3 regions of the Actinophytocola sediminis genome follow, and region 3 is predicted to be linked to each of the others. Evidence: riboswitches for the same ligand, from Rfam matches in the RefSeq annotation. Region 3 holds a riboswitch; each other region holds the start of a gene.
The links. Region 3 has a riboswitch for cobalamin ahead of ACYVIP_RS27545 (FecCD family ABC transporter permease). Riboswitches for the same ligand answer to the same signal wherever they lie in the genome.

Region 1: linked by a shared signal. The riboswitch ahead of ACYVIP_RS11615 (ribonucleoside-diphosphate reductase subunit alpha) and the one ahead of ACYVIP_RS27545 (FecCD family ABC transporter permease) in region 3 are both predicted to bind cobalamin.
Region 2: linked by a shared signal. The riboswitch ahead of ACYVIP_RS26160 (homocysteine S-methyltransferase family protein) and the one ahead of ACYVIP_RS27545 (FecCD family ABC transporter permease) in region 3 are both predicted to bind cobalamin.

What each region holds. Positions count from the first base shown of each region.
Region 1 is NZ_BAAGXS010000018.1:273,030-280,637, reverse strand. Features, by position in the region: gene ACYVIP_RS11620 (hypothetical protein) at 1-910, shown strand, start outside; cobalamin riboswitch at 961-1,195, shown strand; gene ACYVIP_RS11615 (ribonucleoside-diphosphate reductase subunit alpha) at 1,332-3,677, shown strand; gene ACYVIP_RS11610 (ribonucleotide-diphosphate reductase subunit beta) at 3,668-4,696, shown strand; gene ACYVIP_RS11605 (DsbA family protein) at 4,814-5,572, shown strand; gene ACYVIP_RS11600 (vitamin K epoxide reductase family protein) at 5,569-6,147, shown strand; gene ACYVIP_RS11595 (hypothetical protein) at 6,208-7,521, shown strand; gene ACYVIP_RS11590 (glycosyltransferase) at 7,555-7,608, opposite strand, start outside.
Region 2 is NZ_BAAGXS010000043.1:94,947-102,554, reverse strand. Features, by position in the region: gene ACYVIP_RS26165 (LLM class flavin-dependent oxidoreductase) at 1-329, opposite strand, end outside; gene ACYVIP_RS26160 (homocysteine S-methyltransferase family protein) at 392-1,438, opposite strand; cobalamin riboswitch at 1,464-1,653, opposite strand; gene cobF (precorrin-6A synthase (deacetylating)) at 1,683-2,432, opposite strand; gene cobN (cobaltochelatase subunit CobN) at 2,429-6,016, opposite strand; gene ACYVIP_RS26145 ((2Fe-2S)-binding protein) at 6,171-6,827, opposite strand; gene ACYVIP_RS26140 (sulfite reductase subunit beta) at 6,867-7,608, shown strand, end outside.
Region 3 is NZ_BAAGXS010000049.1:42,050-49,657, forward strand. Features, by position in the region: gene ACYVIP_RS27515 (TetR/AcrR family transcriptional regulator) at 1-254, shown strand, start outside; gene ACYVIP_RS27520 (alpha/beta hydrolase family protein) at 398-1,423, opposite strand; gene ACYVIP_RS27525 (hypothetical protein) at 1,428-1,787, opposite strand; gene ACYVIP_RS27530 (TetR/AcrR family transcriptional regulator) at 1,801-2,301, opposite strand; gene ACYVIP_RS27535 (ABC transporter substrate-binding protein) at 2,367-3,389, opposite strand; gene ACYVIP_RS27540 (ABC transporter ATP-binding protein) at 3,386-4,186, opposite strand; gene ACYVIP_RS27545 (FecCD family ABC transporter permease) at 4,183-5,256, opposite strand; cobalamin riboswitch at 5,299-5,476, opposite strand; gene ACYVIP_RS27550 (hypothetical protein) at 5,735-6,562, shown strand; gene ACYVIP_RS27555 (SAM-dependent methyltransferase) at 6,559-7,356, shown strand; gene ACYVIP_RS27560 (opine metallophore biosynthesis dehydrogenase) at 7,365-7,608, shown strand, end outside.

The DNA.
Region 1 (7,608 bases), on a different contig from region 3:
GCCCACCCGCCGGTCGAGGCTGTGGCTGTCGCACGCGGCCGCGGCCGCGGTGGCCGTGGCGGCGACATTGCTGGTGGCGACCCCGGGGAACGGTCCGCGGCCAACGACCCCCGCCCCCGTCCCGCACATCGCGACCCAGTTGGTGGCGCTGACGCCGACCGGTGACGCGGTGCGGTCCTGGGACCCGGCGACGCGGCGGTGGACGACGATCGGCGCCCACGCCGCGTCGGTGCACGGCGGCGGCGCCGGGCTGTGGGCCATCTCGCCCGGTGTCGGGCACATCGCGCAGTACCACTCGCCGGGCAACTGGTCCTATACCGGTGAACGCCCGGCGGAGCTGGTGGTCGGGCAGGACCAGTTGCTCCGGCTCGCGCCGGACCGGGCCGCGGTCTGGGCGTGGGTGCCGCAGGACAAGTCCTGGCTGCTGGTCGGCGGACAGGCCAGGCACCTGTACGCGGGCCCGGCCGGCATCTTCGCCTCCAGCCCGAGCGGCACGGACCTGTTCCGCTACGAGGGCACTCCCGAGAACTGGACCTGGGTCACCGACACCCTGGATCCGCGGGACACCCTGGTCGTCGGCGGGGAGACGCTGTACCGGCTGACCGCGGGCCGCACGGAAGTGCAGGAATGGGACCAGGTCGACGGGCGGTGGCGCCGGATCGGCGGCGCCGCGAAGACGATCCGGGTGGGCGGCGCCGGTCTGGTCGCGATGGACGACGACGGCGGGGTGCGCGTCTACCGGGACAGCCCGAACGACTGGCGGCGCATCGGCGACGGCGCGGCTGACGTCGCGGTCGGCGCCGACCGGGTGTACCGGCTGGGCACCGACGGCGCGATCTCGGAGTGGTCGGCGAACACCTGGCACGACCTCGACGCCAGCGCACGGGCGATCACCGTCGTCGGCACGTGACCGACACGCCGACACAACATATGGGTGCCGGAAGAGTCGCGGACTCCATGTATTGTGCTCAGCGAGCTGGTTCGGACGTCCACGCCATGGGGCGTCCGTCGCAAGAGGGAACCCGGTGCGAGTCCGGGACTGCCCCGCAGCGGTGAACGGGAACGACCGCCGTCACGAAGCACTGGACGCGAGTCCGGGAAGCGACGGCCAGTAGACCACCGACTCCTGGCGCGTCGACGCGCCCGGGTTCGGCTGCCCGCGAGTCCGAAGACCTGCCAGCTCGCCTGCCCGCGCCGCGGGTGGGCGCGGTCTCCAGGCCCCGAGGGAGGGCGTGCGGACATCGGCGGTGCCGTTCACGGGCACCGCCATGGGTCCTCGCGTGTCCACTTCGGACTGGAACCGGTCGGATCGAGCTCACGAGGAGAGAGCTGTGACGACAAGCCAGGTCGGCATGCGGGAAGCCGACGACACCGAACGGCCGACGATGCGGGTACGCAAACGCGGCGGCGAGGTCGAGCACGTCGACCTCACCAAGATCGTGCGCGCCGTCGAGCGCTGCGCCACCGGTCTGTCCAATGTGGACCCAATGCGGGTCGCGACGAAGACCGTCAGCGGCCTGTACGACGGCGCGACCACCGTCGAGCTGGACCGCCTCTCGATCCAGACCGCGGCCGAGCTGGTGGCCGAGGAGCCCGCCTACTCCCGGCTCGCGGCGCGCCTGCTGGCGACCTTCGTCGACAAGGAGGTCCGCGGCAACGGCATCCACTCGTTCAGCCAGGCCATCGCGCTCGGCCACGAGCACGGGCTGATCGGCGACCAGACGGCGAGCTTCGTCACCACCCACGCGCGCAAGCTGGACGACGCGGTCGACCACGACGGCGATCTGCGGTTCGAGTACTTCGGGCTGCGCACGGTCCACGACCGCTATCTGTTGCGCCACCCCAACAGCCGCGCGGTCATCGAGCGCCCGCAGTACTGGCTGCTACGTGTCGCATGTGGACTGTCGGACACGCCGGCCGAGGCGATCCGGTTCTACCGGCTGATGTCCTCACTGGCGTATCTGCCCAGCTCACCGACGCTGTTCAACTCCGGCACCAGCCACACCCAGCTGTCATCCTGCTATCTGCTGGACTCGCCGCGCGACGAGCTGGAGTCGATCTACGAGCGTTACGGGCAGATCGCGCGACTGTCGAAGTTCGCCGGCGGCATCGGCGTGCAGTGGTCCAGGGTGCGCTCGCGGGGCGTGCTGATCCGGGGCACCAACGGGCATTCCAACGGCATCGTGCCCTGGCTGCGCACGCTGGACGCCTCGGTCGCCGCGGTCAACCAGGGCGGGCGGCGCAAGGGCGCGGCCTGCGTGTACCTCGAGACCTGGCACCCGGACATCGAGGAGTTCCTGGAACTGCGGGACAACACCGGCGAGGACGCGCGCCGCACGCACAACCTCAACATCGCCAACTGGATCCCCGACGAGTTCATGCGCCGGGTGGAGGCCGACGCCGACTGGTCACTGTTCGACCCGGACGAACTGCCGGAGCTGCCCGACCTGTGGGGTCCGGCCTTCGACGAGACCTACCGGGCCGCCGAGCGGGCCGGCCGCGCGGTGCGCACGGTGAAGGCGCGGGACCTGTACGCGAAGATGATGCGCACGCTCGCCCAGACCGGCAACGGCTGGATGACGTTCAAGGACACCGCGAACCGCACGTCCAACCAGACCGCCGACGCCGGCAACGTCATCCACCTTTCCAACCTGTGCACCGAGATCCTCGAGGTCACCGCCGACGAGGAGACCGCGGTGTGCAACCTCGGCTCGATCAACCTCGGCGCGCACCTGACCGGCACGGAGATCGACTGGGACCGGCTGCGGGAGACCGTGTTCACCGCGGTCACCTTCCTCGACCGGGTCATCGACATCAACTACTACCCCACCGAGCAGGCCGCCCGGGGCAACCCGCGCTGGCGGCCCGTCGGGCTGGGCGTGATGGGCCTGCAGGACGTGTTCTTCCGGCTGCGCCTGGCCTTCGACTCGCCCGAGGCCAAGGAGCTGTCCACCCGGCTGGCCGAGGACATCTACCTGACCGCGCTGGAGACCTCCGCCGAGCTGGCCGCCGCCGAGGGACCGCACCCCGCCTACGAGCAGACCCGGGCCGAGCAGGGCAGTCTGCAACCCGACCTGTGGGGCGTCGTCCCGACCCAGACCGAACGCTGGGCGGCGCTGCGGGACCGGATCGCCGAAACCGGGCTGCGGAACTCGTTGCTGATCGCCATCGCGCCGACGGCCACCATCGCGTCGATCGCCGGCTGCTTCGAGTGCATCGAGCCGCAGGTGTCCAATGTGTTCAAACGGGAGACGCTGTCCGGCGAGTTCCTTCAGATCAACTCCTATCTGGTGGCGGAGCTGAGGAAACACGGGCTGTGGACCGAGGACACCCGGGACCGGATCAAGCGTGCGGACGGCTCGGTGCAGGGCCTGAGCGCGCTGCCCGCCGAGTCAAGGGAACTGTTCCGCACCGCGTGGGAGCTGCCCCAGCGCGCGCTGATCGACCTCGCCGCCGCCAGAGGCCCCTACGTCGACCAGAGCCAGTCGCTGAACCTGTTCGTGGCCTCGCCGACGATCGGCAAACTGTCCTCAATGTACCGCCACGCCTGGAAGTCCGGGCTGAAGACCACCTACTACCTGAGGTCGCGGCCGGCGACCCGCATCCAGCAGGCGACTGTCACCACCGCCGCCGCCTGCTCGATCGAGAACCCAGAAACCTGTGAGGCATGCCAGTGACCACCGCCGAGAACACCAGCCAGGCCCTGCTCGACCCCGGCATGGACCTGACCCTGCGCCCGATGCGCTACCCGCTGTTCTACGAACGCTTCCGGGACGCGATCAGGAACACCTGGACGGTCGAGGAGGTCGACCTGCACTCCGACCTCGCCGACCTGAACAAGCTCACCGCCGCCGAACGGCATCTGGTCAACCGGCTGGTCGCGTTCTTCGCCACCGGCGACACCATCGTCGCCAACAACCTGGTGCTGAACCTGTACGAACACGTCAACGCGCCGGAGGCGCGGCTGTACCTGTCCAGGCAACTGTTCGAGGAGGCCGTGCACGTCCAGTTCTACCTGACGCTGCTCGACACCTACCTGCCCGACGAGCAGGAACGGGTGGCCGCCTTCGCCGCGGTGGACAACATTCCCTCCATCCGGGCCAAGGCCGAGTTCTGTTTCAAGTGGATCGACTCGATCGAGCACCTGAACCGGCTGGAGACCAAGGACGACCGGCGGGCGTTCCTGCTCAACCTGATCTGCTTCGCGGCGTGCATCGAGGGCCTGTTCTTCTACGGCGCCTTCGCCTACGTCTACTTCCTGCGCTCCCGGGGTCTGCTCAACGGCCTGGCGTCGGGCACCAACTGGGTGTTCCGCGACGAGTCCATGCACATGACCTTCGCGTTCGACGTGGTCGACACCGTGCGCCGCGAGGAACCGGACCTGTTCGACGACGACCTGCACGCGCGGGTGCGCCAGATGCTGCGCGAGGCCGTCGACGCCGAGGTCCAGTTCGCCGGGGACCTGCTCACCGGCGGTGTCGCCGGGCTCACCATCGCCGACATGCGCGCGTACCTCGAGCATGTCGCCGACCGGCGGCTGGCCGCGCTGGGCCTGGAACCGGAGTACGGGTCGAAGAACCCGTTCGCGTTCATGGAACTACAGGACGTCCAGGAACTGTCGAACTTCTTCGAACGCCGGGTGTCGGCCTACCAGGTCGCGGTCACCGGCACCGTCAACTTCGACGAGGACTTCTAGGCCTGCCACGGCGGGACCACCTTCGGGTGGTCTCGCCGACACCCGGGAACCGCGTCACGGCTCGGTACGACCTTCTGGCAGATCATGGGGAAAACCCGGCGAAGGGCGCACCAAGGCATGACACGCAAGTCCAGGAGGCCATCGGCGAACGTGATCACCACGGTCGCGATCGTGGTGATCGCCGTGCTCGTCATCGGCGGCATCCTGCTGTTCAACAGGTCCGACAGCGACAACACCGACGGCAACACCGGTAACGACACCGGCGGTGACAACACCACCACCCAGGGCGAGATTCCGCGGGAGCTGCGCGCGAGCGCGGACAGCGACACGCTGACCACCGCGCCAGGCAACAAGGTCACCGTCGTGGAGTTCCTCGACTACCAGTGCCCGGCCTGCGCCGCGTACTACCGCAACGTGACCAGCGGGGTGGAGACCGACTACGCGGGCCGGATCACCTTCGTCACCCGCAACTTCCCGCTGGACTCCCACCCGCTGGCCCAGCCGGCCGCCCGCGCCGCCGAGGCCGCGGCCAACCAGGACAAGTTCCTCGAGATGTACCACGCGTTGTACGACAACTACCAACAGTGGGCGGTCGACGACAGCGGGGAGCGGCTCAGCGACGACGAGGACCGGGCGGCCACCCTGTTCGACCGCTACGCCACCGAGATCGGCCTCGATCTCGACCGGTTCCACACCGACATCGCCGCGCCGGCGGTGGCCGCGCGCATCGACGCCGACGTGGCCGCCGGCCAGCGGGTCGGCGTCGACAGCACGCCGACGATCTTCGTCAACGGCCAGCGGTTCGCGCCGACCGGCGAGAAGTTCAGCGACGTCGACCGGGAGCTGCGGGACACGATCGACGAGGCGCTCGGGTGACCGTCGGCGCGTCGAAAGGGGTGGCCTGGCTCTACGTCATCGGTGGCGCGATCGGCCTCGCCGGGGCCACGGCGCTGCTCCTGGAGCGGCTCGCCGTGCTGCGGGACCCGGACCACGTGCCGACCTGCTCGCTCAACCCGATCATCTCCTGCGGCTCGGTGATGGACTCCGCACAGGCCGAGGCGTTCGGCTTTCCCAACCCCCTGTTGGGAATCGCCGCGTTCGCCGTCGTGGTCACCGTCGGGGTGGTCCGGCTGGCCGGGTTCGTGCCGCCGCTCTGGTTCCGGCTCGGCATGCAGGTCGGCACGGCATTCGGCGTGCTGTTCGTGCACTGGCTGATCATCGCGAGCCTGTACGACATCCACGCCCTGTGCCCGTACTGCATGGTGGTGTGGGTCGTGACCATCCCGATCTTCTGGTACACGACCCTGGACACGCTGCGTGCCGCCGAAAACACCCGGCGTGCCGGAGAATCGCTGTGGCGATACCACTCCGCGGTACTCGCGGCCTGGTTCGTGATCATCGCCGCGCTCGTCCTGGCCGAATTCTGGAGCTACTGGACCAGTTTGTTCTGATCCGGAATTCCGTTATGAGTAGGATCACCCGATCGGAGTCGGCGGGGGATGGCGGTGCACGTGAAATATGTGGTTCTTGGCATCGGCGCCCTGGTCACCGCGCGGATCAACACCTTCTACGTCCCCGTCGTCGGCTTCGGTGACCAGGACACTCCGCTCGCCACCTACGCCCCCGTCGGCACGCTGGCGCTCGCGCTGATCGCCTGGCAGCTGTGGCCGGGACGGTCGTGGCGGGTGCTCCTGATCGTCGGCTCGCTGTGCACCACGCCGACCGCGGTGCTGCTGTTCTTACCGGAGGACCTCGGCGCCCCGACGGGCTCGGCCCACATCGTCCTCGGCGCGGTCGCCGTGCCGTTGCTGCTGGTCGGCGCGTTGGGGGCGGCGACAGCCACCTGGCAGGCCGGGCGAAGGACCCTGGGCGCGATCGGGTTCGGCGCCACGCTGGTCGCGTTCATGTCCGCGGGCACCGTCGGGATCCACCTCGCCTTCGGCAACCACCTCGCCGTGCCGGCGGTCGGACTGGTCGTCGTGGTGGCGACGGTCGTCGCGGCGCGGACCGCACCCGTTGCCGACCAGCCGGAGCCCCGCCCGGGCTGGCCGGTGACCATCGCCTGCGCCGTCGCGGCCGCCTCGCCGCTGGTGTACCACCTGTGGGAGAGCCCGAGCGCGGGCGTTGGCCCGCGGATCGTGGTCGGCGACGCCGCCGTCCCGACCGCCGCCGAGCTCAACCAGCAGCTCGCCCAGCACGCGCTGGTCGTCGGCTCGGTCATGCTCGGGGTCAGCGTGCTCGCCGCGGTGATCGCCGGCGTGGTCGCCGGCCGGCAGGTCCTGCTCGCCGGCGCGGTCGCCGGGTTGTTGCTCGGCACGATGTTCACCCTCGTCTCGGCGGTGGCGATGGAGCCGGGCGAACTGGCCACCGGGGGATCGGCGATCCTGGCCGCGACGGCGCTGGCCGCGGGAGTGGCCGTCGCCAGGGCACGGGCCGGCACGGTGACCGGCATCGCGGTTCTTGGCGGGGTCGTGGTCGCGCTGGTGCTGCTGCGGCTGACCGCCACCGCCGGTACCGCCGAGATTCTCACGCCGGTGCTGCTGGTCGCCACGGCCGTCGCGGCGGTGCCGGTGCTCACCTCACTCGGCGCCACCCTGGCCCCCGGCGGCACGACCCCGCTCGTGTTCGCCGGCCTGGCGACCGGCATCTCCGCCGGCATCGACGGGATCATGCTCTATTTCCGGCTCACCGCGTCCGTCGACGACGCGGCCCCCGCCGAGTACCTGCCGACGGCGGGCCTGCTCGCGGTCGCCGTCGGCCTGGCCGTGCTCGCACACCGCACGTTCGCGCGGGCGGCGGCACCGGACCCGATGGTCACCGCGTGATTGTCACCGCGTGAGCAGGTGCCGTTGTCGATATCAGATTAGGGTGCCGTAGAAGTCCAGATAATCTCCCAGCTCGCGGGTGACGAC
Region 2 (7,608 bases), on a different contig from region 3:
GTCCGCGCCCAGTCGATGCCGTACTGCGCGAGCAGCCCGAAGTTCCCCGACCCGAGCACACATTCGGCGCGGCCCCCGGTGAGCTCGTCGAGGGTGGCGGTCGCCTGGGCGATCAACGACGGCTCCCGCAACGTCACCGCGGACACGCTCGGACCGAACCGGATGTTGGTCGTCTTGTCCGCCGCCGCGGCGAACAACAGCCAGAGATCCTTGTGCCAGGTCTCGTCCGCCGCATAGCAGGCGTAGAACCCGAGTTCGTCGGCGAGCTTGATGGACTCGATCGTGTCGTCGAGCGGGTAATCAGGCAACAGCACGAAACTGAACCGCATGATTCTCCTCCCAGAACAGTCGACCAGCCCAGTGTGGCTCCCCGCCGGTGACTACCGGAAGGTCACGCGCGATCGCCGAGAGCCACGATGTGGTCCGGCAGCCGCTCGTCGTCGCCGTACATGAAGTGGTTGCTCATCCGCTCCGAGAACCGGCTCGCCTCGGTCGTGCGGCCGACCGCCTCCGCCACCTGACGGACCAGCATCGGGGACGCGCCGCAACACACGCCGAGGTAGTTGACGTCCAGGTCGTGCGCCTCGGTCGCGAAGGCGCCCAGCTCGTACCTGTTGGCGGACAGCGGATCGAGCGCGGTGGGGAACGTGCGACCGTGCGGGGAGGGGACGCGTGCCCGGTCGTCGGTCAGGTTGAAGAACGTCGGCTCCTCGACGGTGGTCCGGTACGGCACGGGCAAGGCACCGACGTGACAGGACACCGCCGCCCGGATCTCCTTGAGCCACGGCAACATCGTGTCCGGCCCGCGGAAGCAGTTCATGCCGACGACGTCCGCGCCTGCCTGCTCGAGTCGCTGGCAGGTCTCCACGATCCCGACGCCGTCGGCCAGTTCGTTCAGTGCCATCGGCGCGATGGTGAGCACCACCGGCAGGCCGGTCGACGCCGCCACCTCCAGCGCCGCCAACGCCTCGCCCGCGTAGTAGAACGTCTCGCCGATGATCAGGTCGGCGCCGCCGTCAACGGCCCAGCCAACCATCTCCTCGAACATGGCACGCACCTCGGCCTGCCGGCCGGTGTCCGCCGGGTCCCACACGTTCGTGTTGGAGATGTTGCCCGCCATCAGGTCCCCGGGTCGCGCGTCGGCGACCTCGCGGGCGATCCCCAGTGCCGCGCGGTTCAGCGGCTCGAGCAGATCCTCCTTGCCGATGACCCGCATCTTCTCCCGATGCCCGTTGTAGGTGAATGCCTCCACCACATCGGAGCCGGCTCGTTGGAAGTCGACATGCAGGGCGCGCAGCGCGTCGGGGTGTTCCAGCGCCACCTCGGGCACGAACTCCCCGGCGGTGAGATAACCCCGTCTCTCCAGCTCGAAAAGAAATCCCTCGGCGCAGATCACCGGGCCGGCATTGAGGCGTTCGGTCAGGTCGTTGGTCGACATTGTGCGGCTCCATCGCTCGTGGATCGGCTACGTGCGCGCCGCAGACGGTCTCCTGACTTCCGGATGTCGGCTTTCCTCGCCTTCCCAGGACATGTCCCAGTGGCGTCATGAGGTTCGCTATCCGGTCACAGTGGCGAGGACCGCGCTGGATTCACACCAGACTTCCCGTTTTCTGCCGCGCGTCGAACACGCTATCCACCTGCCACAGGATGGTCAATTGTTTCATATTATGGAACCGGTGCAGTCACTTCTCGTGCCGGAGCAGATAGATGTCCAGTAGCCAGCCGGCCTCGTGTTTCGCGGCGGTGCGGGCGGTTGTTATCGCGGGCAGGACATCGGCGAGTTGGCCGGCGGCGAGTCGTTCGCTCGGGGTGCCGAGATTGGCGCCCCACCAGATGTGCCAGCCGGCCGGGTCGACGGCGCGTAGTTCCTCCAACGAGCGGCTGAGCAGGACCGCGATGTTGGGCTGTCGCTGCCGGATCGCCTCGACAAGACGGCGGCCGGTGGTGATGTGCAGCGGTTCGCCGATGCCGTGCGGCACGATGCGGTGGCGGGCGGCGAGCGCGGACAGGCTCGACACGCCCGGCACGACCTCCAGCCGGGCGCCGACGGTGTCGGCGACGCGGGCCAGCACGCGGATCGTCGAGTCGTAGAGGGCCGGGTCGCCCCAGACGAGGAAGCCCGCGTCGCCGTCGTGGTCGGCCAGCGCGGCGGCGTAGCGGGCGGCGCGGGCCGCGTGCCAGTCGGCGACCGCGTGTGCGTAGTCCGCCGCCGTGCGGTCCCGCTCGGCGTCCTCGACGACCACGATCGTCGGGTCGCCGCGCACGTGGCGGCCAAGCAGCGCTGTTCTGGCGGCGGCCAGCGGGTCGCCGTCCGGGCGCTGTTTCTCGGTCACCACGAAGAAGTCGACCTCGTTCATCGCCAGGACCGCCTCGACGGTGAGCTGGTCGGGACCGCCGGGGCCGACGCCGATGAGCACCACCCGTCGGCTCACGCGCCGTCCTCGAGGTCTCCCTCGACCGACAGGTAGACCGCCTGCAGCTGGGCCAGCACCTCCGGGTCGGGCTCGGCCCACAGCCCGCGGTCGGCCGCCTCGTGCAGTCGCTCCACGATGCCGCGCAGCGCCCACGGGTTGGCCTGGCGCATGAACTCCTGGTTGGTCTGGTCCAGGACGTACTCGCGGGCCAGCCGCTCGTACATCCAGTCGTGCACGACACCGGTGGTCGCGTCGAAGCCGAACAGGTAGTCCACGGTCGCGGCCAGCTCGAAGGCGCCCTTGTAGCCGTGCCGTTGCATCGCGCCGATCCAGCGCGGGTTCACCACCCGGGAGCGGAAGACGCGGTTGGTCTCCTCCTGCAGCGTGCGGGTGCGCACCGCGTCGGGGGACGTGGAGTCGCCGACGTAGGCCTTCGGGTCGGCGCCGGTCAACGCCCGGACCGTGGCGATCATGCCGCCGTGGTACTGGAAGTAGTCGTCGGAGTCGGCGATGTCGTGCTCGCGGGTGTCGATGTTCTTCGCGGCGACCTGGATGCGGCGGTAGTTCGCGCGCATGTCCTCGGCCGCCGGCCGGCCGTCGAGCCCCCGGCCGTAGGCGAAGCCGCCCCAGGCGGTGTAGACCTCGGCCAGGTCGGCGTCGTCGCGCCAGGTGCCGGACTCGACGGCCTGCAGGATGCCGGCGCCGTAGGAGCCGGGGGCCGAGCCGAAGATCCGCGCGGTGGCCCGGCGTTCGTCGCCGTGCTCGGCGAGGTCGGCGTGCACGTGGGCGCGGACGAAGTTCTGCTCGGCCGGTTCGTCCAGCGCGGCGACCAGCCGGACCGCGTCGTCGAGCATGCCGACCACGTGCGGGAAGGCGTCGCGGAAGAAGCCGGAGACCCGCACGGTCACGTCGATCCGCGGTCGGCCCAACTCGGCCAATGGCAGCACCGCCAGCTCCCGCACCCGCCGGGAGGCCTCGTCCCAGACCGGCCGGACACCAAGCAGGGCAAGGACTTCGGCGATGTCGTCGCCGGAGGTGCGCATGGCCGAGGTGCCCCACACCGACAGGCCGACCGACTTGGGGTACTCGCCGGTCTCGTCCAGGTAGCGGGCCAGCAGCGAGTCGGCCATCGCGACACCGGTCTCGTAGGCGAGCCGGGAGGGCACCGAGCGGGGGTCGACGGTGTAGAAGTTGCGGCCGGTCGGCAGCACGTTGACCAGACCGCGCAGGGGCGAGCCGGACGGGCCGGCCGGGACGTACCCGCCGTCGAGCGCGTGCAGCACCGCGTCGAGCTCGTCGGTGGTGCGGTTCAGCCGGGGCACCACCTCGGTGGCGGCGAACGCCAGCACCCGGACGACCTCGGGGTCCTCGTGCAGTCCGGTCGCCGCGGCCGGGTCCCAGCCCGCCGCCTCCATCGCCTCGACGAGCGCGCGGGCCTTGGCCTCGACGGTGTCCACGGCACCGGTCTGCTCGGCGCCCTCCTTGAGGCCGAGCGCGGTGCGCAGGCCCGGCACCGCGGCGGTCTCGCCGCCCCAGATCTGTTGGGCGCGCAGGATCGCGAGCACCAGGTCCACCCGCGCGGCCCCGGCGGGTGCCTGGCCGAGGATGTGCAGCCCGTCGCGGATCTGGGCGTCCTTGACCTCACACAGCCAGCCGTCGACGTGCAGGATGAAGTCGTCGAACTCGGTGTCGTCCGGGCGGTCGTCCAGGCCGAGGTCGCGGTGCATGTGCGCGGCCTGCATGAGGGTCCAGATCTCGGCGCGGATCGCGGGCAGCTTGGCCGGGTCCATCGCCGCGATGTTCGCGTGCTCGTCGAGGAGTTGCTCCAGCCGGGCGATGTCGCCGTAGCTCTCCGCCCTGGCCATCGGCGGCACCAGGTGGTCGACGATCGTGGCGTGCGCGCGGCGTTTGGCCTGCGCGCCCTCGCCGGGATCGTTGACCAGGAACGGATACACCAGCGGCAGGTTGCCGATGGCCGCGTCGCTGGCACAGGCGGCGGACAGCGCGGCGTTCTTGCCGGGCAACCATTCCATCGAGCCGTGCTTGCCGAGGTGCACGACGGCGTGCGCGCCGAAACCATGCTCCAGCCAGCGGTAGGCGGCCAGGTAGTGGTGTGATGGCGCCAGGTCCGGGTCGTGGTAGATCGCGACCGGGTTCTCGCCGAACCCGCGCGGCGGCTGGATCAGCAGCACGATGTTGCCCGACCGGATGGTGGCGAGCACGATCTCGTTGGCGTCGTTGACGAACAGCGCGCCCGGCGCCGGTCCCCAGGCCTCGGTGACCGACTCCCGCAGGGCGGGGTCCAGCGCGGCGAACCAGCGCGTGTAGTCCCCCGCCGGGATGCGCACGTGCGCGTCGGTGAGCTGGCCCTGGGTGAGCCATTCCTCGTCCTGTCCGCCGGCCGCGATCAGCGCGTGGATGAGCGCGTTGCCCGCCTCGGTGTCGTCGGCGAGGTCGATGGCCGGCAGGTCGCCGATGTCGTACCCGGCGGCCCGCATTCGGCGCAGCAGCCGCACGGTCGACACTGGAGTGTCCAGGCCGACCGCGTTGCCGACCCGGCTGTGCTTGGTCGGGTAGGCCGAGAGCATCAGCGCGATCCGCCGCTGCCCCACCGGGGTGTGCCGCAGCCGGGCGTGCGCGACCGCGATGCCGGCCACGCGGGCACAGCGCTCGGGATCGGCGACATAGCGCGGCAGGCCGTCGATGTCGGTTTCCTTGAACGAGAACGGCGCGGTGATGATCCGGCCGTCGAACTCGGGGATCGCGATCTGGCTCGCGGAGTCCAGCGGGGTGACGCCCTCGTCGGCGGCCAGCCACTCGGCCCGGCTGGAGGTCAGGCACAGGCCCTGCAGGATCGGGATGTCCAGCGCGCGGATCCGCGCCACGTCCCAGGCCTCGTCGTCCCCACCCGCGCTCACCCCGGCCGGGGTGCTGCCGCCGGCGGCGAGCACAGTGACCACCAGCGCGTCCAGGGTGCCGAGCGCGGTGTACAGCTCGTCGGGCGCCGAGCGCAGCGACACGGAGAACACCGGCACGCCGACCGCATCGCCGGTGGCGTCGACCGCGTCGGCGAGCGCGTGCGCGAAGTCGGTGTTCCCGCTGGTCTCGTGTGCCCGGTAGTAGAGGATGCCGATCCGGGGCAGTTCGCCGGCGGGGATCGCGCGGTCGGCGAAGCCCCACGCCGGCACGGTGACCGGCGGCTCGAAGCCCTCGCCGGTGAGCAGCACGGTGTCGGAGAGGAAGGCGTGCAGCTGGGCCAGGTTGGCCGGCCCACCCTCGGCGAGGTAGCGGTGCGCGTCGGCCGCGATGCCGGCCGGCACCGTGGACAGGCGCATCAGCTCCGCGTCCGGGGTCTGCTCGCCGCCGAGCACCACCAGCGGCACGGCGCTGTCCCGCAGGATGGCGAAGCCGTCGCGCCAGGACTCGGGGGTGCCGAGCAGCCGCACGACGACCACCTGGGCGCCGTCGACGACCGAGGCCAGGTCGGCGAGGTCGAGCCGGGCGGGGTTGGCCCAGCGGTAGTCGGCGGCCGACGCCCGCGCGGACAGCAGGTCGGTGTCGGACGTGGACAGCAACGCGACAGTGGGCGTGACACTGGGCATGCGGTTCCTCCTGGCGGGGTTCGCGCCCCGCGTGGCAGGTGGTGGCCGCGGTCAGTGTCTGGCTGCCCGGCTGGTGTCAGCCGGTGCACAGTGGCGGAACCGCCCCGGAGTCACACCGGGTTCCTGAGTCCGCGACCGGCGGACACGCTCCACCCTAACCGCTGGCGAGCACACAGTCGCCGCAGTACCCGCCGCCGGGGATCCGGTAGTAGAGGCAGCAGGAGGACCGGACGAACTCGCCGGCCAGCTCACCGGTGCCCGCGAGCGGGCCGGCGAGCAGGGCGGCACCGTGCTCGCGCGCGGCCGGGGCGAGGTCGGGACGGGCGCGGCCGATCATGCGGGCCGCGCCGAACACGGCGGAGGTGATGTTGCCGGACAGGATCTGCCGGGACAGGGAGTACCGCTGCGCCAACACCTCCGCGAGCGGCGTCAGCACGTCGGTGAGCAGGTCGCTCACCGACGGTTCGGTGTCCGCACCGGTCAGCGTGAGCGGCCACGGTCCCTGGTCGACCGGCTGCCACCAGGCGTCGTCGAGGGTCGGCCGGGGCAGCGGCACGCCGAGGACGCCGGCGCCGAGCACCGGCGAGATCAGCCTGGCGAACAGGCCCAGCGACATCGTGGACGCCGCGACCCGCCGCTCGACGTCCACAGTGGACAGTCGACTGAGCACGGTGTGCACGTGCCCCACCCGCTCCGCGAGCACCGCCGTCGCCAGCAGGTCCCGCAGCGGTCGCCACGGACCGGGCCCGGTCTCGCGGCGCACCGCGAAGAACGGGCCGAGCTCGGACAGGACGGAGTCCGCTGCTGGCATGTGGTCATCGTGGCACGGACCAGGTGGCACGATGGGCCGGTGGCCGCCCGCACCTACGCCGACCGCTGCCCGGGAGTGTTCCGTCCCTGGGTGGCGCAGGACGGCGCGCTCGTCCGGCTGCGCGTGCCCGGCGGCCGGATCGGTCCGGACGCGCTGCTCCGGGTGGTCGAGGCCGCCGAGCGGCACGGCGACGGCACGGTGCTGCTCACCAAGCGGGCCAACCTCCAGCTGCGGGGCATCGCCGGCGGCGTCCCCGACAGCCTGGTCGACGCGATCGCCGCGGCCGGGCTGCTGCCCTCACGCACCCACGAGCTGGTCCGCAACATCCTCGTCTCGCCGCTCACCGGCCTGGTCGGCGGCCGGGTCGACCTGCGGCCGGTCGTGCGGGCGCTGGACGAGGCGCTGCTGGCCGACCCCGCGCTGGCCGTGCTCGGCGGCCGGTTCCTGTTCGTCCTCGACGACGGCCGGGGCGACCTGGCCGGGCGGGACCTCGACCTCGGGCTGGTCGCGGTGGACGCGACCAGGGTGCAGCTGCGGGCCGGCGCGGCGGGCTGGGGACCGGTCGTGCCGGTCGACCGGGCCGCGGCGGAACTGGTCGACCTCGCCCGCGCGTTCGCACGGTCGCGCGGCACGGGGCCGAGCGCCTGCTGGCACGTCGACGAACTGCCCGACCCGACGGTCGTGCTCGGTGCCCGCGCGGCCCGCGACCCGGCGACCGAGGTCGAGTCCGCGCCGCCAGCGCCCGGCCGGCACGGGCCGGTCGAGGTGCTGGCCGTGCCGG
Region 3 (7,608 bases):
TGGCCCGGACGCTGGCCACGCTCATGGCCGACCGCTCGGGTGTCCTCGCCGAGGGCGGCCAGGCGCTGGAGCAGGCGGTCACCGACCTGGTGGCCGCCGCCGTGCGGGACGGCACCGTTCGCGACGACGTGGACGCCGGTGCCGTGATGATGGCGCTGCACGGCATCGGCGCGGCCCATGACCGCGCCCATTGGCGGACCGAGGCCGACGATGTCATCACCCTCGTACTGGCCGGACTGCGCCGCCCGCGGTGACCGGGCGGGCGACGGCCCGGCCCATCCCGTCGGTGCCGCCAGAGATCACGATGGTCCACCGAGCTACGCGCCGTGGCACGGGCCGCCGTCCACACCTTCCGGCAGGCGTTCAGCCGCTCCCGCGAACCGTGCCCGTGCTGGTACTAGCGCCTCGCGAACCGGTGCAGGGCGTCGACCACGGCCGGGGCGAGGGTGTCCGGGTGGTCGGCGTCGTGCAGCAGGTGGTCCACTCCGGACAGCGACACCCTGCCCGGTCCGCCGGCGTGCGCGCGGCGCAGCGCGTCGGTCAGGGCATCCGTTGTGGCGCAAGGGACCTGGACGTCGTTCCTGCCACAGGTCAGCAGCACCCTGGTCCCCGGCCGCAGGGTGGCGGCGGCGGCCGGCGGGTAGACGGCGTCGTCGCTGAGCACGAACCGGCGGCTCGTCCCCTGGAACGCCTCGAAGAGCTGGGCGACGGCGGGCGGCAGGTCGGCGGTGTCGACCGGTCGGTGTTCGCGCAGGGCGGTGACGGCGGCGTCGATCGCCGCGTCGATCACGCGCTGCTGCTCGGGGGTGAACTGGCCCTGCCGGGTCGCCTCGGCGACCTGGGCGTGCAGTTGCGACGCGACCAGGTCCAGCATGCGGATCGCCTGCGGTTGCAGCAGTGCCAGGCCGGCCGGTCGCGGGTGGACGGTGCCGCCGAGCAGCAGCGCGGTCATCGCGCCCTCGCTGTGCCCGACGACCATCAGCGCGCGCGGGTCGGTCTCCGGCTGGTCGCGCAACACCTGGTAGGCGGCCGTGGCCTGGCGGACGAATGCCGGGTAGTCGAGCGCTTCCGGACGGCCATCGTAGGCGCCGAGCCCGGTGCGGCCGGTGCCGTACTTGTCGAACCGCAGCGTGGCGACCCGGTCGTTGGCGAGCGCGCCGGCCACCTGCGCCAGGGTGTTCGGGGACGCGGCCGGCTGGTTGCCGTCGCGGTCGGTGGGGCCACTGCCGGGCAGCAGCAGGGCGGCGGGCAACCGTTGCCCGGCACGGTGCGCGGGCACGTGCAGGGTGCCGTACGTGGTCGTGCCGTCGACGGTGAAGACGACCTCGCGGTCAGCGGCGGGCACAAGGCGCGGCCTCGCCTCGGCCGGGGTGGCGGTCACCACGGTCAGCGACAGCACGGCCGCGACGAAGTGGGCGAACATCGGCTTACCTCTTTCCGGGTAGGGCGTTCTCGACCAGCGCCACGGTCGCGCGGGGGTCGTCGACCTGGAGAACCAGGCGGGCGTAGTGCTCGTCGGCGAGTTCGATCACGACCGCCTTCGACGGATTCCTGACGTCCCAGAAGACCTTCTCGCCGTCGAGGTGGAACGTGCCCGCCGTGATCAGGCCGGGCACGCGGGCGCCCGGCGCGCGAATCCCCTTGGGATCGGCGACGATGCCGGGATCCGCGGTCGCGCCGCGGACGTTGACCAGTGGGATGGTCAGGCGACTCTTGAAGGCCCAGAGCTTGTTGAGACCCTCGATCACGACGACGAGGTCGTCGCCGTCGATCTGGACCAGTGCCATAGCTGTTTCCTTGTCAGTTGAGCGGATCGAGGAGCTGGGTCAGCGCGGTGGCGACCCCGCCGGGGTTGCCGCGCAGGAGGATGCCCAGCCCGGTGGCCGTGAGGGCGGCGGCCAGGTCGGTGGAGATGCCGAGCGCGCCGGCCATCGCCTGGTCGACGGCGGCCAGCGCCGCGGCCACCTCGGCGGCCACCTCCTCGTCGGCGGGCGCCCGGTCGACCGCCGCGAGCAGCAGCAGACCGAGATCGGCCGACGTGACGATCCGCAGCGCGGTCGCGGCATCCGTCGCCGCGGCGAGCGCTTCGACCAGGGGGCGGACGTCGTCGGCGAGGTGGCGGCGCAGGGCGACCAGGTAGAGGCCGCGCTTGCTGCCGAACGTCTTGTACAGGCTGTTGCGGTGCACGCCGAGGTGGGTGACGAGGTCGTCGATGGACACCCCGTCGTACGCGCGACCGCCGAACAGTCCCACGGCGGCACGCACCACCGCGTCCTCGTCGAACGCCCGTCGCCTGCCCATGCCCCAAACCGTAGACTTTTGAGGAACGATCAGTCAAGAACGACCGTTCCTCAAAAGCCCGGTGTTCACCGGGGAACGTCCAGGCGCGCGCTGATCTCGCTGCGGGGCAGGAGGTTGCGGGATTCCAGCGCGACGCGGAGGTGTTCGGCGGCGTCGATGTTCAGCGGGCTGGAGGTCCACATCGCGAACGGCAGGTTCAGGAACCGGCCCTCGGCGACCGCGGGCAGGTTCCTGGTGGCGGGGTTGGTCCGCAGCACGGCGACCTTGTCCTCGAAGGACTGCCTGCGGTAGTCGACGAAGGCGATGAAGTCGGGCTTCGCCGCGACGATCCGCTCCCAGGACACCGAGGTCCAGGATTCCTCGAGATCACCGAGAGCGTTGCGCGCACCGGCGGCCTCGATGACGGCCTGCGGCGCCCCGTAGGCCCCACTGGAGTAGACGTCCGTGGTGCCGCGGTCGAAGAGGAAGACCGTCGGCGGGGTCTGTCCCGCGGGCGCGGCGGCCAGCGCGTCGAGCCGGTCGCCGATGTCGGTCACCACGGACGCCGCCTCCCGGTCGTGCCCGGTGATGCGGCCGAGGTTGCGCAGGTCGGTGGTCAGTGCCGCCCACGGCTCGGTCGTGCCGCGCTCGGCGCCGGAGCCCCGCGGGCAGCCCTCGGTCGTCTGGTAGGCCGCGATCGACTGGGCCGCCAGTCGTTGCGGCGTCACGTCGTCGCCGTCGCTGAACCAGGACACCATCACGTCGGCCCGCTTGGCGAGGACGTTCTCCAGCGACGGCTGGCCCTCCGTGGTGACCGGCAGGCCGCCGACGACGTCCGCCCCGTAGGCGGCCTCGAGCACCGCCCGGTCGTCACCGAGGCTGCTCACCGCGGCCACCTGGTCGGCCGCGCCGACGGCGAGCACGGTGGCGATCCGGTTCCCCTGGTTGACGAACAGGCGCCGCGCCGGGCTGGGGAACGGGACCTGCTCGCCGCAGTTGGTCACGGTGATCTCGCCGGACGCGGACTCGGGCGGTTCGCCACCGCACCCGGCGAGCGCGACGACGGCGAGCAGGGTGACGGCGCGGCGGCGAACAGTGCGGGTCGTCATGGTGCTCTTCTCTGGTCGGGGCGGGACCGCGCGAACCCCGGCCCGAGCACGAGGTGCTCGCGACTGGTGCGCGCGTCGGTCAGGTGGGCGGCGGCCACGGCGAAGACCTCCTCGACCGTCGCGGGCGCCAGGGCGACCGCCGCCGCGTCGACGGTGCGCAGCGCGCCGTCGTGCAGCACCGCGACGCGGTCGAAGTAGGCGGCGGCCAGCGACAGGTCGTGCATCGCCGCCACGACGGTGCGGCCGAGACCGCGGAGGGTTTCCAGCAGCCGGGTCTGGTGGCTGATGTCGAGGTGGTTGGTCGGTTCGTCGAGGACCACGAGCCCGGCGCCCTGGGCGAGCGCGCGGGCGAGCGTCACCCGGCGGCGTTCGCCGCCGGAGAGCTGGTCGCATCGCCGGTCCACCGCGTCGGCCAGACCGACGGCCGCCAGCGCGTCCAGGGTGCTCGCGCGGGCCACCCGCCCCAACGCCCACGGCGGCTGGTGCGGCACGCGGCCCAGCGCGACCAGCTCCCCCACCAGCAGGTCCGCCGGCGGCGTCTCCTCCTGCCCGACATAGGCGATGCGGCGGGCCCGGCTGCGTACCGGGAGCGCGTGCACGTCCTCGCCGTCGACGGTGACCCGGCCCGCCGCCGGTGCCGCCAGCCCGCAGAGCGCGCGAATCAGCGTCGACTTGCCGCTGCCGTTGACCCCCACCAGGGCGATCAGCTCGCCCGGCGGCACCTCGAGATCGACACCGGACACGATGACCCGGCCCGCGATCTCGCACCGCACCCCGTGACAGCGCAGACGCGTCATGCGGCGCCGCCAGCGAAGCTGTAGTGCCTGCGGCCCATCAGGATCAGGAACACCGGAGCGCCCACCAGCCCCGTCACCACGCTCAACGGCATCTCCTGCGGCCGGACCAGCACCCGGGCCACCACATCCACCCACACCAGGAACAGCGCTCCCCCGAGCGCCGCCACCGGCAGCACCGCGGCGTGCCGCGCACCGACGACGAGCCGCGCCAGGTGCGGCACGACCAGGCCGACGAAGCCGATGCCACCTGAGACCGCGACGAGCACCCCGACCAGCACCGAGGTCAGCACGAACAGGCCGATCCGGATTTCGCGTACCGGGACCCCCAGGGCGGCGGCCACGTCCGGACCGGCGGCCAGCGCGTCCAGCCAGGTGTGCACCGCCAGCAGCGCGACGACGGACAGCACAACCGTGATCAGCGCCGGACCGGTGCTCGCCCACGTCGAGCCGGACAGGCTGCCAAGCAGCCAGTGCAGCACCGACCGTGTCGCCTCCGGCTCGTCCCCCAGGAACACCAGGAAGCTGGACACCGACGAGAACGCGGCGGACAGCACGACCCCGGTCAGGACCAGCCGCAACGGCGTCAGCCCACCCTGCGCGAGCGACACGCCGAACACCAGCAGCGACGCCAGCACCGCGCCGACCAGCGCGCCCGCCGACACCGCCCAGATCCCCAGCCCGCCGAACACCCCCGCGACGATGACCAGCGTCGCCCCGACACCCGCACCCGAGGAGACGCCGAGCAGGTACGGATCGGCCAGCGGGTTGCGGACCAGGGTCTGCATCACCGCGCCCGCCAACGCCAGACCCGCCCCCACCACGGCGGCCATCAGCACCCGTGGGGCACGCAGGTCCCACACGATCGCGTCGTACACCGGGTCCTGGCCCGGCGCACCACCCAGCCTGGCCCGCACGGTCTCCCAGACCCCGGTCAGCGGCAACGGCTCCGCGCCGAGGGTCAGGGAGACGACCATGCTGGCGGCCAGACCAGCGAGCAGCACGAGCAGCAGCGGCACGACCGGCATCCGGCGCGGCGGGCCGCTACCGGAGATGGCACGCCTCGGGGACACGCGGACCCGCTCTCGCCAGGGGCCCAGGTCGCGGAGCCCGGTCGGATGACGACCGAGCCAGCAGGTCTTCGGACTCGGGATCGCCCCGGCGGAACGCCTTCCCGGGCCGTTCGGCCCAGTGGCGCGTGTTCCGCCGGTCACCCTCACCGCTGCGCGACAGTTCCGGACTCACACCGGATTCCCTGGCCACATGGGCGCGACTGGCTCAGCGGGACGTTAACACGACCGATCCACAGCGAGGGGCACCAAATGTGTCCCGCGTCACAGATAGGAAGCCTCGGAACTACGAGGCCCTCGTCGCCGACTCATGACCTGGTGTCACCAGTCGGTCACCGTGTGACCCAGCTGGCCTCGTGACCCGGAACACGACGAGATTCGGGGAGGACCTGATGCGCAACGACCTCGCCAGCACGGGGGGCGACGAGGATCGGCGACGCGCGCGCGGCCGGCGCCGGTTCGCCTCCGCACGGAGCGGGCGGTGATCAGCCGCGAGATCGACTTCGTCAAGGCGAGTCCCACCCAGAACATGACCGTCCTGGTGCGGACGGAGCACCCGCAGGAGGAGTACCCGGCCATCGCCAGGCGCGTCATGGCCTACGAGCACGTGCACGCCGAGCAGGTCGGGTTCGTGCGGAAACCGGAGTCGCTGGACGCGGATGCCGGTCTCCACATGGCGGGCGGCGAGTTCTGCGGCAACGCGTGCATGGCGCTGGCGGCGCTGCGCGCGTTCGAGGCGGAGCTGGAGACCGGCGACAGCCTGGACACCGCGCTGGAGGTGTCGGGGACGGCCGACGTCGCCAGGTGCCGGGTCGTGCGGCGGCGGCGGGACTTCGGTTGCCGGCTCACGATGCCGTTGCCGACGGCGGTGGAGGACGGTGCCCGCGCGGGCGAGCTCGGTGCCGGGTCGACCTTCGTGCGCTACGAGAGCTCGCTGTTCGTGGTCATCGAGACCGGGCTGCTCGACCGGGCCACCATGGACCAGGCGCAGGTCCTGGCGCGCCGGCTTGGCGAGACCCGGGACGTGTCCGTCGTCGGGGTTCTGTTGTACACCGCGGCTTCGAACCGCCTCGCCCCGCTGGTCCACGTGCCGTCGGTGGACAGCATGGTCTGGGAGAAGGGCTGCGGGTCCGGTACCGCCTCGCTCGGCGCGTACCTGGCGTGGAAGAACAACACCTCCGTCGCGACGAACGTGGTCCAGCCAGGCGGGTCGATGCGGGTGACGGTGAACTACGAACGTGGCGGTCCGACGGGCATCGAGGTCGAGGGGTCGGTCCGGATCGTGGCGCAGGGACGGGCTTTCCTGTGAGCGGCGCGCCGGAGCTGTTGTCGTTGATGCACAACTATCTGCGGCGCCTCCTGGCGGCGGCCGCGCGGTACGACGGGACGGTGCGCCACAGCGCGGAGCTGGCCAGCGTCGTCGGCGACTACTCCGGTTTCGTGACCGACCGGCGCCATCACCAGGCATGGCACGCCCTCGTGCGCGCGGGCACGGACGAGTTCACGAACCTGGTCGAGGACCTGCGAGCGCGGTCCGCCCGCTGCGCGGCGATCATGGAGAAGTACCGCGCCCGCCAGCTCCTGCTCGGCCATGCCGGGACCACGGGCTACTTCGAGAACGTCGAGTCCTGCATCGAGGAGGAGTTCGGGACCTTCGAACTGTCCCCGGACGCCAGGGTGCTGCTCGTCGGCGCTGGCTCGTTTCCGATGACCCCGCTGTACATCGCCAGGCGGACCGGCGCCGGCGTGGTCGGCGTCGACATCGATCCCGAGGCCGTCGAGTTGGGCAGGCAGGTCGTGGCGCGGCTGGGGAGCGACGACCTGGACATCAGGCTGGAGCACACACCGGTGGTGGACCTGGCCTTCACCGGGGAGGCGTCGCACGTCATCTTCAGTTCGACCGGCGCGGTCAAGTACGACCTGCTCGACCGGATCCACTCGTCGACCCGCGACGACGTCGTCGTGGCCGTCCGCTACGGCGACGACCTGAAGTCCCTCTTCAACTACCCCATGCGGGAGGTCGACCGGCGGAAATGGGCGCTGGCCGAGAACGTGCCGCGGCCCGAGCAGGTCTTCGACATCGCGCTCTACCGGAAGGTGTGAGTACGGCTGTGGGTGGAACGGGGCGAGGAACGCACGACGTCGACCGGGTGCTGATCGCGGGCACCGGTCCGGCCGCCGTGCAGCTGGCGGTCGCGTTGACCAACCGGCTCGGTTGCGTGGTGGGGATCGCGGGACGGGAGTCCGTCCGAGCGGACGCGTTCTTCTCCGGACTGCGGGACAGCCACGGGCGCATCCGGGTGGACGTCCAGAGTGCCAAGGACCGCGCCGCCGAGGGCGAATGCGTGGTCGACG